2 regions of the Mogibacterium sp. CM50 genome follow, and region 2 is predicted to be linked to the other one. Evidence: predicted binding sites of a transcription regulator. Region 2 holds the regulator's gene; the other holds the start of a gene.
The links. Region 2 encodes HrcA, which represses chaperone genes, less so after heat shock. Its sites were predicted from a motif close to TTAGCACTCNNNNNNNNNGAGTGCTAA; they were not measured.
Positions count from the first base shown of each region.

Region 1: the regulator HrcA is predicted to act here: its motif matches at 7,014-7,040, upstream of HMPREF1152_RS00445 (Hsp20/alpha crystallin family protein).

Region 1 is NZ_ALNL01000006.1:24,868-33,271, forward strand. Features, by position in the region: gene HMPREF1152_RS00415 (endonuclease MutS2) at 1-1,428, shown strand, start outside; gene HMPREF1152_RS00420 (DUF523 domain-containing protein) at 1,501-2,010, shown strand; gene argS (arginine--tRNA ligase) at 2,007-3,725, shown strand; gene HMPREF1152_RS00430 (B12-binding domain-containing radical SAM protein) at 3,737-5,266, shown strand; gene HMPREF1152_RS00435 (tetratricopeptide repeat protein) at 5,247-6,260, shown strand; gene HMPREF1152_RS00440 (YwaF family protein) at 6,286-6,954, shown strand; gene HMPREF1152_RS00445 (Hsp20/alpha crystallin family protein) at 7,126-7,551, shown strand; tRNA gene HMPREF1152_RS00450 (tRNA-Asn) at 7,811-7,885, shown strand; tRNA gene HMPREF1152_RS00455 (tRNA-Leu) at 7,896-7,984, shown strand; tRNA gene HMPREF1152_RS00460 (tRNA-Met) at 7,997-8,072, shown strand; partial or broken gene HMPREF1152_RS10015 (IS1 family transposase) at 8,344-8,404, shown strand, end outside.
Region 2 is NZ_ALNL01000039.1:15,883-24,286, forward strand. Features, by position in the region: gene HMPREF1152_RS05720 (ABC transporter ATP-binding protein) at 1-844, shown strand, start outside; gene HMPREF1152_RS05725 (ABC transporter permease) at 834-1,649, shown strand; gene HMPREF1152_RS09590 (ABC transporter permease) at 1,646-2,422, shown strand; gene HMPREF1152_RS09595 (ABC transporter substrate-binding protein) at 2,419-3,474, shown strand; gene HMPREF1152_RS05740 (LysR family transcriptional regulator) at 3,492-4,382, shown strand; gene HMPREF1152_RS05745 (LVIVD repeat-containing protein) at 4,536-5,885, shown strand; gene hrcA (heat-inducible transcriptional repressor HrcA) at 6,173-7,222, shown strand; gene grpE (nucleotide exchange factor GrpE) at 7,215-7,925, shown strand; gene dnaK (molecular chaperone DnaK) at 8,009-8,404, shown strand, end outside.

The sequences.
Region 1 (8,404 bases), on a different contig from region 2:
ATCGATGTTTCGCTGGGCGAAGACTACGATACGCTGCTCATAACAGGACCTAACACCGGAGGTAAGACGGTTACGCTCAAGACTATCGGATTATTCATTCTGATGACTGAATCTGGGCTGCATATTCCATGCTGTGAGGAGAGCCGCATACCAATTTTTAGAGATGTATTTGCAGAGATTGGAGACGAACAGAGCATCGAGAACAATCTAAGTACGTTCTCGTCGCACATGCTGAATACGGCCGATATTATTGCAAATGCAGACGCGAATTCACTCGTACTCCTCGACGAGATCGGTTCAGGAACGGATCCCGCAGAAGGTGCTGCCCTGGGAATTGCAATGCTGGAGGTGCTAAAGACAAAAGGGGCGCATATTGTTGCAACGACGCATTATACCGAGCTTAAAAAATACGCACTATCGACTGAAGGGGTTGAAAACGCATCGATGGAATTCGATATGGAGACACTTTCACCTACGTATAAGATCAAGATCGGCTTGCCGGGAAAGTCCAACGCGTTTGAGATTTCCAGGAAGCTTGGTCTGGATTCGGCGATAATCGATAGAGCTATCTCCTTGATGAATGAGAATGACATCGAATTCGAGGGGGCGGTTTCACGTGTTGAGGCTGATCAAAACAGAGCAGATGAAGTTCTTGCTAGAGCTGAGGCGATGGAGGCGGAGGCGAATCGCAAGCTCATGGATGCCGAAGAAAAGCTGGCAGCAGCTAAGGATAGCAAGCGTAGGATCATTGAGTCTGCTAAGGAAGAGGCTCGAGACATAATAAGCGATGCAAATAGAACCGTTAAAGAGGTTAGCAAAGAGCTTAGGAAGGCTGCCAAGGAAAACCGTGACAATTCCTCCGCGGCTGTGGCTGAGAGTAAACGCAAACTTCGAGAGAAGTATATCAAAAATGCTGCTGCACCTAAAGAGGTTAAGAACAGCAATGTCCCTAAAGCCGAGGAGCTCAAGCGAGGGACTCGTATCAAATTATTAAAGCTGGGTCAAAACGGAGAGGTTGAGACTCCGCCGGATGCATCCGGCAGTCTGACTGTAAGGATAGGTGCGCTCAAGATGGGAGCAAAGCTCAAGGATGTAGTGATCATTGAGGACAACAGACCTGGCAATAAAGCACGCAAACGCGAAAACTATGCTGTTATGAATACATCTAAGGTGAGGACGATTTCACCATCTATCAACGTGGTAGGCAAGAATTTGGATGACGCCGAGATGGAAGTAAGCAAGTATATCGATGACGCGTTTCTTGCCGGCGTAAATGAAGTCCGGATTGTGCACGGAAGAGGAGAAGGAATTCTGCGCACAGGACTCAGACAGATGCTCAAACGCAACAAAAATATCAAGTCTATAGCGGGAGCTTCGTATGATCAGGGCGGCGAAGGGGTGACAGTTGTCACATTTATAGATAAATAATGAGCTTAAACCGTTCAAAAAGGTTACTAAAAAGCCGGTTTTGATATATAATTAATTGATTAGAGATTGATAATGGGGATAGTGTCAATGTACGTCGTTAGCAGATGCCTTTTAGGAATTAATTGCAAATATAATGGCGGGAATAATTTGAACGAGGATGTCATCGAGTTTTGCCGCAATCACTCCGTTATTGCAGTCTGCCCAGAGACAGCAGGTAAACTGGAGTCGCCCAGACCACCGGCAGAGCATCAGTTGGTGACTATGCCTGATGGCAGTGTTGAAGAACGTGTAATAGATAAGGACGGTAAGGATAGAACCGCAAATTTCTTCAATGGGGCTAATATCTCAATGAACGAGGTGCTTCGGAAATGCGAATCTACAGGTGAAACGATAGAGGGTGCTATACTAAAGGCAAACAGCCCTTCGTGCGGTAGCGATATGATATACGATGGAACCTTTGCAGGGGTGCTGATACCTGGAGATGGAATATTTGCCGGGATGCTCAAGGAACGCAATGTTCCGGTTATGAGTGAAAAGAATTTTAAAGAGAGATTAAACGTAGAGGAGAAGGCCGAGAAATGATCGACTACAAGTTACAGATAGCACAAATTATATCTAAGCAGGATATAGGGCTAAGCGCAGATGAAATCGCTGAAATGATTGAGGTGCCAGCTGATTCTAACAATGGCGATTTTGCATTCCCTTGTTTCAGACTAGCGAAGATGATGAGGGAAGCGCCACAGATGATAGCTGCCGGAATAGCTGAGACAATTGAATCCGAGTCGATTTTTGAGAAGGTAGAGCGGGTAAACGCATATGTGAACATGTTTATCCGCAAGGATGTGTTCGTTAAAAACGTTGTCACAGAGGTGATTCGTACCGGTGCTGATTACGGAAAATCCAATATTGGTGAGGGCAAGACGGTTATAGTCGAATTCTCATCGCCTAATATTGCCAAACCGTTCCACATTGGCCATATCAGGAGCACCGTAATCGGAAATTCCATCCATAAGCTGTATAAAGCGACAGGCTATGATGTTGTAAGAATCAACCATCTCGGTGATTACGGCACACAGTTCGGCAAGATGATTGTTGCATATAGATTGTGGGGCAGTGAGGATGAGCTTGAACGGAGCCCGATTAAATCGTTGCTTAAATATTATACTAAATTCCATGAAGAGGTTGAGAAAGATCCAAGTCTGGATGATAAGGCTAGAGAGACGTTTGCCAAGCTTGAGAACGGAGCAGAAGAAGAGGTTGCTCTCTGGAAGAGGTTTAGAGATCTGAGTCTCAAGGAATTTAACAGAGTGTACAAGATGCTTGGGATAGAGTTCGACTCATATGCCGGCGAGAGCTTCTATTCAGACAAGATGCCCTCTGTGTTGCAGGAGCTCAAGGATAAGGGCTTGATGCACGAATCACGAGGTGCTCAGATCGTGGATCTGGAAGATTATGGTATGCCGCCGGCTGTTATTACCAAGTCCGACGGATCAAGTCTATATGCTACTAGAGATATAGCTGCTGCAATATATAGAAAGCAGCACTATGATTTCTACAAAAATATATACGTTGTTGCAACTCAGCAGAATCTGCATTTCAAGCAGTGGAAGCAGGTGCTGGAATTAATGGGGTACAGTTGGCAAAAGGATTGTATCCACGTCCCTTTTGGACTGGTTAGCCTCGAAGATGGTACGATGTCGACTCGTAAGGGCAGAGTGGTTTTTCTTGAGGATGTGCTGAGCAAGGCTGTTGAGAAAACCAGGGAGATCATCGAAGAGAAGAATACGGGCGGGGTTGATATTGATGAGATCTCAAGAGAAGTCGGAATCGGTGCGGTAATATTCCAGGAACTGTCCAACAACAGAATCAAGGATTATGTGTTCTCGTGGGATAAGGTACTAAACTTCGATGGAGAGACGGGTCCTTATGTTCAGTACACACATGCAAGAGCGTCCAGTGTTCTTAGAAATGCTTCGCAGGAGGAGCTGAGCAAGATTCAAAACTCAGACATCGGCGCTTTCAGCTATGTGACATCTGAAAGCGCATATGAGCTGACCAAGCTGATCTACAGGGTTCCGGAGGTAATCAGAGAGGCCGCTGCTAAGTATGAGCCATCGATACTGACCAGACACCTGATAGATATCGCTCAGGGTTTTAACAGGTTCTATCACGATGAACATATCTTAGTAGATAACGAGGATGAGAAGATGGCTAAACTAGCGCTGGTGTATGCTTCTAAGATTACGATTGCCGACTGCTTGGCAATTCTCGGCATACAGGCGCCTGATAAGATGTAGGGGAGACGACGATGAAGCTACTGCTCAGCACAGTCAAGACAGAATGCTTTGATTCAAAGCTAGCACTTAAGAATATGTACAACGTCGTTGGGAATGCACCGCTGGACGTGTATCTCAGGGAATTTGACCTGAGCGATCCTGACCAGAGAATTTATGAAGAATTGCTGGGAGAGAAATACAACATTCTATATTTTCACTGCGATGAAGTGAATGAATTCAAGATAGCGCACATCTGCGAATTGATTAAGAAGGCCGTACCGAGCTGTATCGCTGTTGTGGGCGGTAAGGAGGTCAGCTTTGAGACACGTGAGTTCATGCAGGCGCATCCGGAGATTGACTATGTGTTCCGCGGTGAGTGCGAGAAGGTGTTGTTTGACTTTGTGAGATCAATTATCACATACAGTTTTGACTTCGAGAATATAGATGGTCTCGCTTATCGAGAGAATGACGAGATATTGGTCAATAAGATTGGAGAGCCGATTCGCTACGAAGATATACCTTTTACGTACGATAAATTCGAAGTGGCAGAAGGTGAGAACGTATACTACGAATCGTCTCGCGGAGTTCCCGACACCTGCCACTATTCTCAGTATATGCCGGGCATGTCGCTCCGTTCGCTTTCTCTCAATAGGATTTGTAATGAGCTGAGATATTTCCTGGTTAAGAAGGTTGGCAAGGTGACCTTTGTCGAGAAGTGGTTTAACTATGATGTGGCCAGAGCGTACAGAATCTGGGAATATCTAATCAATAATGACAATGGAATTACATCCTTTATATTTGATATTAATGGTGATTTGCTCGATGAGGAGACAGTTGAGCTTCTAAGTGAAGCCAGACCCGGATTGTTTCATTTCGATGTTGATATCGAGACCACCAATGCGACTGCGCTGGCCGCAGCAGGACGTAAGGAGAATATATACCAGCTTATGTACAATGTCACAAAGCTGCTTCAGAACAGCGAGGTTGACGTCAGAGTGGTGCAGCGTGTGGGTCTTCCGGGTGAGACGATAGAGCTGTTTGAAAGAGCCTTTAACAAGATATACAATCTTCATGCAGATACCTTTGATATAGAGGTGTTGCGCATCAAGAGGGGAACGATGTTCAGACAGCGTGCCGAGCAGTTCGGATATGAGTACAGCAGAGAGTGCCCTAATGAGGTCATTGCAAGCGATTATCTCTCTGCTGCAAGCATCGTGAGGATTAAACTGATAGCAAATACGGTCAAGACCTTTGAACATGGCTTTGAGGATTCTATCAATAAGATTATGTTTGATGCCGGTCTCAGACCATTTGAATTTTTCGATGGACTCACATCGTTTATCATGAGAAACGATTTATCTCGCAAGCTGGGCAAGGAAGAGAATATGTACAGAGTGCTGTATACATATGCGGCAGATTTGTATGATAAGAACGAAGATACCTTGAAACTGCAGGTGCTGCAGGAGGTGCTTCACAGCGATATGAACAAAAACGTATCGCAGGATGTGATTAGGAAATTAGAACGTAAAGGGTGGGAAATACATGTCACAGCAAAACACTAAGCAAGATCGCATAGCAACATACCTCCAGAAATCAAATGGAGGTATTTTGTTTGATGAGCTTTCAGATAAATATCTAAGCGAGGCAGGCATCTACGATATACTACACGGCGTTCCTGTTCCAATCGCTGCCGGAGTTGGCGATGAGCTATCTACTCTAACTATCGCATTTGGAATGGCTAGGGTAATCGGAGCGGATACCAACTTTGAATACAAGGACAACTATGTTGCGTATATTAAGCAGCTCTTTGGAGACGATGCCTCAAAGGCGTTAATTGCAGAAGGCGCAAAATACGGACAGTCGGGGAATTACGAGCTTGCGGCAATGTTTTTCAGAGCGGTGCTCATATTCGACTCAAGGTCGCGAGATGCACTCTATCTATACGGCAGAGCCTGCAAGGATGCATATGAGCGGGAGAATGAGGACGAGGAGTATGTAGGTAGCTTTAAGGCTGAATCGTTGGAAATATTTGAGCTACTTACGATGCTTCACCCTGACTTCGTGATGGGATATTACTTCCTCGGATACGGATACGCTAACCTGGGGCTATATATAAAAGCTGACCTCACATGGGCAAAATTCATCGAACGGACTGCGGCAACGGGTGACCCGGAGATTGAGGAGCTGAGGAGTGAAATTTCCGAGAGGTTAGATGCGCTCAGGGAGCCGGTCAAGATCGAGGAGGGTGTGAACTGCGTTCTCAGTGGGGATTATATGGGAGGAATTAACATTCTTTCGCAATATACTGATGGGAATTACAAGGATTGGTGGCCGTTGTGGTACTATCTGGCCGTATCTGAGGCTTCCCTGGGTAATGCGGAACCGGCCATCGACTACTACAAGCAGGCATTGGTATACACACCTAGCAACACAGATATCATGGAAGAACTGGCTTCTGTCTATGCGGCTATAGGTGATCAAGCAAATGCTGTCAAATATCTTAATAAGATTGAAATCGTAAAAAACAATATTAAGCAAGAGAGTGGAAATCAATAATTTATACTATGGAGTGGAGGTGTCGATGTCGCATTTCTTCAGGTACGAGATGGACGGCGAACCGTATCTCAATATGATGCTCATATATGTAATATTTGCGGTATCAATAGCTATCGCAGTTAAATTTAGAAAAAACGAAAAACTACTCAAGGCCGTGCTGATTATCAGTGTGGCCTTGCAGGCTGTTATGTTCGCGTGGTATTTGGGAGACAAGGCGCTACTGATTAAGGAAGGTCTTCCCTTATACCACTGCAGGCTGGCAGCTTTGATGTCAGCTGCTGGATATTTTTTCAATAAACCGAAGGTGGCTAGGTTTTTTGCCTGGATGGGACTGGTTGGAGCTGTGATCGCTTTTGTCTTTCCGGATCCGTCGGATTTTATGTGGCCACACTTGACCAATCTTACCTTCGTTTCTACACATTGCTTTATAGCTATGGGATCAATCATGGTTATTGCCAGAAACGACGTAAAGCTCTGCGTAATTGATGCATGCGTTATGACGGTAGTGATGAATGCATTTCTCGTTATTGTAAATGCTATGCTCGGTAGCAATTACGGCTATCTGACTGAGCTTCCACCCGGTATTCCGTTACAGTTGAACAAATATATGCTGTTTGTGTTATTGACTGCTGTAATTTCAGGAGGCGAACCGCTGCTGGACAGAGCATATGCCGCAATCAAAATGCACGATTAGCTTAACGTATATAGTTAAGTAAGAGAAATCGCTAAAGAAATGTGACGACACTATGAAGATTAGCACTCAACAGTTGACAGTGCTAACAATTACGCCTATACTATAGATGTAAGCAGAGATGAGATTATAGTTAAGGCTTACAGAGAGTAGAAAATGAGGAGGTGTGATAGAATGTTACCTGCAATTTTTGGAGAAAACGTATTTGATAATTTTATGAATGACTTTGATCGTGACTTCTTTAGACGCTGGGATGCATCGAAGCTCATGAGAACCGATGTTAAAGAAACAGAAGGTGGATATGAGCTAAAGGTGAATATGCCGGGGTTGAAGAAGGAAGATGTAAGTATCAAGCTTGATCAGGATTATCTTACGATTTCAGCTAATGCAAAGTCATCTGATGATGAAAAGGATGATAATGGTAAGTATGTAAGAAGAGAACGCTATTATGGAAGCTATCAGCGTCAGTTCTACTTGGGAAAGGGCGTAAAGCAGGAGGATATACATGCAAGCATGGCAGATGGCGTGTTAACATTGGATATCCCAAAGCGAAACCGGCAGGAGCTTGACAATTCACGTGTTATTGAGATTGAAGGATAGTGTAACATAAGAAGCACAAATGATTGTATAACTTCTTAAAGGTGTAAAATTAAAAGTGACAAGATGAGTAGCCGGGGCGGTTAGCTTCGGCTGCTTGTCTGATATAATATAGTTCATTAAAGAAATGATTTAATAATGCAGGTTCCAAAATAACGGAATGATGAAATGATACATAGAATTATGATATACTGACTATAAAAATCTTGACATGACATGATGGTTAGTATAAAATAAGGAAGTCGCGAACGTGGGAAGATGTTCCGAGGTAGCTCAATGGCAGAGCAACCGGCTGTTAACCGGTAGGTTGTGGGTTCGAGCCCCACCCTCGGAGCCATTGATTTTGTGCCGGAATGGCGGAATTGGCAGACGCCCGGGACTTAAAATCCCGTGAGAAGTGATTCTCGTACCGGTTCGACCCCGGTTTCCGGCACCAATAATTAAATATCGCGGGGTAGAGCAGTTGGTAGCTCGTCGGGCTCATAACCCGGAGGCCGCAGGTTCAAGTCCTGTCCCCGCAACCAACGAAATTTAACCGTAGGCTGATGTCTGCGGTTTTTTAGTGCAATGGATTAAACAGTGGCGTATTGCCGGTCTTTTGTGGCTTATAGGACAAAAAACGTGTTACAAAACCGCTATAGCCATTGAAATTTCAATGGCTATAGCGGTTTTATCTTTTTTGAAAGAAGATAGAGGGTGGACAAAAAACGTGTTTAGAATGCTTGTTAACAGTTGAAATTTCAACATGTATTGGCGTTATATCTTTCTGAGAATGAATTATCGGGAGGATACCGAATGAAGAGCGTTAATTGTCCATATTGTGGAGCCAAATGTATCAGACATGGAAAGAATAGTT
Region 2 (8,404 bases):
GTTTCAAAACTATGCTCTGTTCCCTCATATGACGGTACAGGAGAATATAGCTTTCGGACTTCGCGTAAGCGGCAAGTCCGAGCAATACATCAAGGACAAGATTGCTTATGGACTTAAGCTGGTTAACCTGGATGGGTATGGCAAAAGAACCATAGACAAGATGTCAGGCGGACAGCAGCAGCGAGTAGCGATGGCTCGAGCTATCGTGAATGAGCCTAGGGTGCTGCTGCTGGATGAACCGCTCGGAGCTCTAGATCTCAAGCTAAGGCAGGAGATGCAGTACGAGCTGGTGCGGCTCAAGAAGGAGCTTGGCATTACATTTATATACGTGACCCACGATCAGGAGGAAGCCCTCACGATGTCGGATAATGTCATAGTCATGAACAACGGTCTTATTCAACAGATGGGAACTCCCGAGGAGATCTATAACGAGCCGGAGAATGCGTTTGTAGCGGACTTTATCGGGGATAGCAATATCATCGATGCGAGAATGGTCGATGACAAGCTGGTTATGATTGACGGTCATATGTTTGAATGCATAGATGGCAATTGGAACGGCTTCTACGTGGGGCAGCCTGTTGATGCTGTAATCAGACCGGAGGACATCGAGATTCGCGAATACGATGAGGGAATCATGAACGGCACGATTGTCAGCAAACTGTTCATCGGAGTGCACTATGAGATGCTGGTGCAGAGTGAGAACGGCAAGGTTGAGTGGCTGCTTCAGAACTATGATTCACATGAGGTTGGGGAGATGATAGGCATGTATGTAAGACCCGAAAATATCCAGATTATGCATAAGCCGACATCTGAAGCTGAGGAGGCACAGGAACTTGATATCTAAGAAGAGCTATACAGCACCTTTTGCCATCTGGGTTATCGCAGGCACGGTAATTCCGATTTTGACCATAGCATACTATGGCATCACCAACAGAAATGGTGCATTTACATTAGAAAATATAACGGCGATGTTCAATCCGCAGCATCTGGAGGCTCTCGGATTATCACTGCTCTTATCGCTAGTGAGCACGATTGTGTGCCTCATACTGGCTTTTCCTATGGCGCTCATCCTGCGCGGGAGCAGGTTCGGTAAGCAGGGCTTTATGATTTTCGTGTTCATCCTGCCGATGTGGATGAACTTCCTGCTCAGAACGATGGCCTGGCAGGTGTTGCTCGAGAGACAGGGTGTAATCAACTCACTGCTCGCATCGATCGGCCTTCCCAGGCAGGAGATGATGGGCACTCCGGGGGCGGTAGTGCTCGGCATGGTATATGACTTCCTGCCGTTCATGGTGCTTCCTATATACAATGTCGTGTCCAAGATAGATAACCGTCTTATCGAAGCGGCATACGACCTCGGGGCCGGTAAATTCTATGTATTCAGAAAGATTATCTTCCCTCTCAGTATTCCGGGAATCGCAAGCGGTGTGACGATGGTGTTTATCCCGGCCCTCACTACATTTGTTATCTCTAACATGCTGGGTGGAGGTAAGGTCAACCTGATAGGCAACATCATCGAGCAGGAATTCACAGTTAATTCCAACTGGTATCTCGGATCTGGGCTGTCGCTCATAATGATGGTATTTATCATCGTAAGCATGCTTGCAGTTCAGAAGTTTAGCGACGAAGAGGGGGGCAACATGATATGAAGAAGTTTTGTGGCAACATGTATTTGGTAATCATAATGCTGTTCCTGTATCTCCCCATCCTGACGCTGATTCTGCTCTCGTTCAATGAGAGCAAATCGATGGCGGTATTCACGAGGTTCTCGCTCAAGTGGTACAAGGAGATGTTTCACAGCCGCCTAATTCTGGGAGCTATTGTAAATACCTTTTCAATAGCCATACTTGCAGCGATGATAGCTACTGTGATCGGCACCTTGGCTGTAATCGGCATAGAGTCCATAAGGCGTAGGACGGAGAATGTACTGCTGGCAGTTAACAACATTCCGATGCTCAACGCAGATATTGTAACCGGCATATCGCTGATGCTGTCCTTCCTTCTCTTTGGAATATCGCTGGGGTATATGACGATACTGTTCTCTCATGTAACATTCTGCATTCCTTATGTAATCCTGTCCGTGAGACCGAGGATGAACAAGAAGACGGACACACTTTTTGAAGCGGCGCTCGACCTGGGGGCTTCCAGAGGGTATGCGTTTAGAAAGGTTGTACTTCCCGAACTGATGCCGGGAATATTGTCAGGCTCGCTGTTGTCATTTACAATGTCGGTCGATGATTTTGTGGTTACGCATTTCACCAGAGGTGCGGGTATTAACACCATCTCGACACTCATCTACAGTGAGGTCAAGATTGGGATCAGACCATCACTGTATGCGCTGTCTACGATTATTTTCGTTATCGCCTTGGTTGCGCTGCTGATAGTCAACTTCAACAGAGATAAGGAGCCAAAGAGGGCATGAAGAAGAAATTAATACTGGGTTCGGTGCTCGTGCTGCTGATGGCTATTCTGACGGGATGCCGCAGCGGCGAGAATGGAGAAGTGTATGTATATAGCTACGGAGATTATTATGACCCTGAGATTATCGCTGATTTTGAAGCGGACACCGGCATAAGGGTCATTCAGGACACCTATGATACGGCGGAGGAGATGTATCCTGTCATCAAGAACGGGTCGGCAGACTACGACGTTGTATGTACATCCGATTATATGGTTGGCAGGATGATGGACGAAGGACTGCTGCTCAAGCTGGACAAGAGGAACATCAGGAATCTCAAGAATATGGATTCTAAATACATGAAAATGGCGGAGGCATTTGATCCGGGCAACCGGTATTCGGTGCCGCACGTTGTGGGTGTGCAGGGAATACTGTATAACAAAAAAAAGACCGGCGGAAAAAAGATCGACTCCTGGAATGCTCTCTGGGATTCTACATACGCCAATAATATAGTCATGCAGGACAGCGTTCGCGATGCGTTTGCAATCTCGCTGATGCGACTTGGATATTCACCTAATTCAACCAATCCTAAGGAGATAGAAGCGGCCAAGAATGCGCTTAAGGAGCAGAAGCCGCTCGTATACAAATACGCAAATGACTCGGCTCGTGACCTGCTGGCTGACGGCTCGGCGACAATTGGAGTAGTGTGGAACGGCGAGTATCAGTATACGCACGACCTCAACAAGGACGTGGAGTTCGTAGTCCCCAAGGAAGGGGCAGAGTTCTTTATCGATTCGTGGATCATTCCTAAGACTTCCAAGAACAAGAAGAATGCCGAGAAATTCATCAACTACATGTGCAGAGCCAGCGTAGCGAAGAGAAACTTTGACTATCTATATTACACCATGCCTAACGCGGCAGCAATCAGGAAGATTCCTTCAAAATACGTGTCGAATCCTGCCATGTTCCCAACCCGGGACAGTATTGACAGATGTACGCTTCTGACCAAGCTTGACCCGGAAACGACCAAGCTATATAGTGACAGCTGGAAGGAAGTTAAATCGAGCAAGAACTAGGTGCCACGGAGGCGGTTATGAACGATAGACAGATTAAGGCTTTTCTTGAAGCAGCCAGGCTTCTCAATTTTACCAAGGCGGCGGAAAAGCTATATGTTCCTCAATCTCAGGTATCCAGAGCGATTGCAGCGCTTGAGAAGGAGCTGGGGACGGTGTTGTTTGAAAGGGAGAACTCCAGAAGCATAACACTGTCGCCTGCCGGGGAGAAATACTTCAGCCTGTTCAGCAGATTTGAGACGGAACTCGGCAGGACAAGGGAGTCGCTGCGCGAAGAAACTCATGAGCTGAGGCTGGGATACAATATAGGCTGGAATATTTCAGGCTTCCTGCCGGAGGTTGTTACGCGCTGCAGGCGGATCTACGATGATTTTTCGGTCAGGATAGAGTGCCTCAGCTTCGATAACCTGATGCAGAAATTGCAGTCAGGACAGCTGGATGCTGTTATCTCGCTGGAGGATTATATGAAGGCAACTTCCGACGTAGAGTACGAGGTGGTGACTGATGTAAATCGCACTATCGTTTATTCCGAGAGACTTTTCGGCGTCTTGGTAGACAGCCCCGAGGAGATGAAGGGTGTGACCATGTTCGTCGCAGAGGATTCGAGGCTGCGCGAGATTATATCATCAATCGGATTCAATCTGCGACCGTTCAACTTTATCCCCGACATAGAGGTGGTTCCCAACATCGAGACTATGTTTGCCAATGTCCAGAACGGCAGAGGCGTTATATTGGCTGACGATTGGGTGGATATATCCGGTGGCCCGGACATACACTCTGTGAGCATCGATGCCCGTTCAAATATCGCAATTGCGTGGCACGAGGGAGAACCGCCTAGAGAGGTGAAGCTGTTTGCGGATGAGCTTAGAAAGTATTTCGCAGACGATACGTTGCCGGCAGTCGAGAAATAACAAAATTAGAAACAAAAATGGACATCCATGCAGAAACTGCATGAATGTCCATTCGTTTTTGGCAGGTTCTAATATAGTCCAATTGATGATATCGTATAGATACATCAATTGAAAGCATATGAGGCTTATATATAACATTAACAGGGGGGTAAAATGTCTAGAAGAGAACAGATGCTGTTCAAGAACACGGAGTTCATAGGATACTCTGATTTGAACAAAAAACCGGGCTTCCAGATGGGAATGCACCGTACTAAGGATGGCAGATATTATTTGTATACTGCATGCTTCCGTGATAACGGATTTAATATCGTCGATGTGACAGATCCGGCAAATCCGACAGCTAAGTGGGTAGAGGGCGACTGGATTGGTGAGGTTCACGATGGGCAGAGCCTTGCCAAGCTGCAGGTGGCAGACGGCAAGCTTCTCGCTTGCTATGGCGGCACGATGAGGGTGCTGCACGGTACTCACGATCAACCGTTCTGGGGCGGATTTAAGCTCTATGATATCGAGAGCGATCCACTTAACCCTAAGTTCCTCGGACAGTTCGAGTGTGAGGATGGTCCGGGAGTGCACAGAAGCTTCTATAACGGCGGCGACTACGCTTATATCATGGGCAGCAAGCGCAACTACACGGGATACATTCTGAGAATCGTTGATATTTCAGATCCGACTAACCCAACTGAGGTTGGCAGCTGGTGGGCTGATGGCCAGTATTTGGGCAACAAGAAGGCTTCCGATATTCCGGAGGTTGGTACAGAGCCGTTCATGAAGCTGCCTAACGGCCACGCAATCACAGTTAAGGACGACGTAGTATATGCAGCATTCCCTAACGTTGGATTCTGCATGATTGACGTACACGACAAGACCAGACCCAGACTTCTGGGCAATGTGCCTCTCAACCCGCCATTTGGTAACGGTCAGGCAGGCGCAGCTGTTCACACAGCAATGCCCTTAGGTGATAAGCCCTTTGCTGTAGTAACTACGGAGGGTGAGAGAACATGGTACTTTGACAACAACAGAGAAGAAGGCATGTTCCACAAGATCACCAGCCAGCCAATGAACATCATCGGTATGGTTGAGACTTCCGATAAGGAGAATCCGGCACTTATCTCGGTATTCCCTTATCCGGAGGTACCGGCGGAGTACAGGAAGTGCCACGGTGAGAACTTCAACATCATCGATGGCCAGAGAGTGGTGTTCGGTCCACACAACATGTTCGACCTATTCGGGCAGGACTGCCTGGAGCAGAGAGACGACAGAGTCTACAACTGTCACTTCCAGGCCGGACTTCGCATCTACGATGTGTCGGATCCGTTCATACCTAAGGAAATCGCTTACTTCATGCCACCGGATCCGGAAGGCACATGGTTCGATATCGAGGACGGGACCCTGTTCCCGGGACCACACGTTGGTCATGCTGAGGACTGTGTAGTAGATGACAGAGGCTATATCTATGTCGATACTTATCAGGACGGACTTTACATCGTTCGTTGCACAGTTTAATTATGAACAGCTTGGAAACGCACACATAGCACATAAATAATTAGCTTGCTAAAAAATGGCATCACCCGTACAATTACCGGATGGTGCCATTTTGCGTATTAACCGCGGACTCTTCGACTACGTACAATTTCTAGTTTAGAGGAAGGCCCTTGAATCGCTTCACGAAAAAAACATATTACACTCATGTTTTGATGTTGACACCGGGGGAGGTCGATAGTACACTATGTGTAGTGATTAGCACTCCGGATTGATGAGTGCTAACAAAATTCAGGTAAGGAGGAAATACAATGGAAATAGGTGAGAGAAAGCTTCAGATCCTCCAGGCAATTATCACAGACTACGTTAAGAACGCAGAGCCGGTCGGTTCTCGTTCGCTTGCTAAGAGATATGGATTAGGTGTCAGCCCGGCGACTATCAGAAATGAAATGGCTGACCTTGAAGAGCTCGGATATCTGACACACCCGCATACCTCGGCAGGGCGTGTGCCTTCTGATAAGGCATATAGACTATATGTAAATAGCCTTATGAGCAAGCACGATCTCTCGCCGGAGGAAAAGCAGATAATCAACGAGCGCATGCAAGTTAGCGTCGCAGAGTTCAACCAGACGTTACAGCACGCAGCAGAGCTGCTTTCAGATATAACGAAGCTTGCATCATTTGCGATGACGCCTTCGGCTAATTACGACACGCTCAAGTTCATCAGACTCGTGCCGGTTGATGAATACACAATCGTGTTGATGATTGTATCTGATGCCGGCAATGTCACGAACACCACACTCAAGGTGGATGTGTCATATACGCCGGAGTCGCTGGAGATACTCAGCAAATCGATGACATATAACTATAAGGGCAACACCATAGATGAGGCTCTCAAGAAATCAATCATTGCAGATTTCAATTCTGATCTCGAGGCTATGAGCCCTTTGGCAAACACGGTTATGCCAAACTTCATGAAGACGCTCGAAGATATGCTCAACGTCAATCTGTACATGGAGGGATTGACCAACATATTTAACATTCCCGAGTACAGCAGCATCGATAAGGCCAAGGCATTCATCGAGCTTGTCAGCAGGAAGGATGAATTTGCAAGAGATATGCTCGAGCGTGAGGATGGTGTAATCGTAACCATCGGTGATGAAAATATCGATTCATCGATGAAGGATTGCTCGCTGGTCACCGCGACATATCACGTGGATGGCAAGCTGATAGGCAAGATTGGAGTAATCGGACCAACCAGGATGAACTATAGCGAGGTTACTTCAATAATGGAATACCTTACGGAGAACCTCAGCAAATCGTTCTTGCTAAACGATGGAAAGGAACACAAGAATGACTGAAGAGAACAAGAAGGATAATATTAATGAGGCTGGTGATAAGACAGCTGATAAGCAGGTAGAAGCTGCGGAGAGCCGGAAAGAGAATTCTTCGAATGCTCAGCGAACAGGCTCAGATGCGAAGCCGGCAGATGCAGAAGTCAAGACCGAAGCCGAGGTAGATGGCAAGACAGAGCCTCTGGATGCTGACAAAGCTGATAACGAAGCGAAGGATGTGCCTGACAGCGAAGCCGAGGGCGATGGTACGTCTGATCAGACTCAGAGGTCGGAGAATGAAACCGATAAGCCTGAAGAGGATGGCGATTCCAGGTATCTGAGGCTTATGGCAGAGTTCCGGAACTACAAGAAGCGTGTCGCCAAGGAAAAGGCGGATATCCACGCGTATGCAAATGAAAAGCTCGTCGTTGAACTGCTGGGCGTGCTCGACAACTTCGAGAGAGCGTTGGCGAGTGATCCTGCGGCGGATGCAGAGGGATACGCTCAAGGCATGAGGCTTATTTTCGATCAGTTGCTAAGCGCTCTGAGCGAAGCGGGGCTCGAGGAGCTGCGAGCGCTCGGTGAGGAATTTGACCCTAAGATTCACAATGCGGTTATGACGGCCGACGATGAGGAATACGACAGCAACAAGGTGTGCAATGTGCTGCAGAAGGGCTATAGTCTTAACGGCAAGGTCATCAGACCGACAATGGTAACTGTTGCGAAATAGTGACAAAATCGCGGGGAACCGCGTTTGTATATAAATAATTTAGTAAATAATGGATTTCGGATACGAAAGGAAGGAAATAAACAATGAGTAAGGTTATTGGAATTGATTTGGGAACTACGAACAGCTGCGTGTCTGTTCTGGAAGGCGGAGAACCTGTTGTAATCGCTAATGCAGAGGGTGCAAGAACTACACCGTCCGTCGTAGCATTCACTAAGAATGGTGAGAGACTTGTCGGAGAGACGGCTAAGAGACAGGCAATCACAAACCCGGATAGAACGATTGCTTCTATCAAGAGACACATGGGAGAGAGCTATACTGTAGAGATTGATGGAAAGAGCTATACTCCACAGGACATCTCTGCTATGATTCTCGGTAAGCTCAAGTCTGACGCTGAGGCATATCTGGGGGAAAAGGTTTCAGAGGCTGTCATCACGGTTCCGGCATATTTCTCAGATGCTCAGAAGCAGGCTACTAAGGAT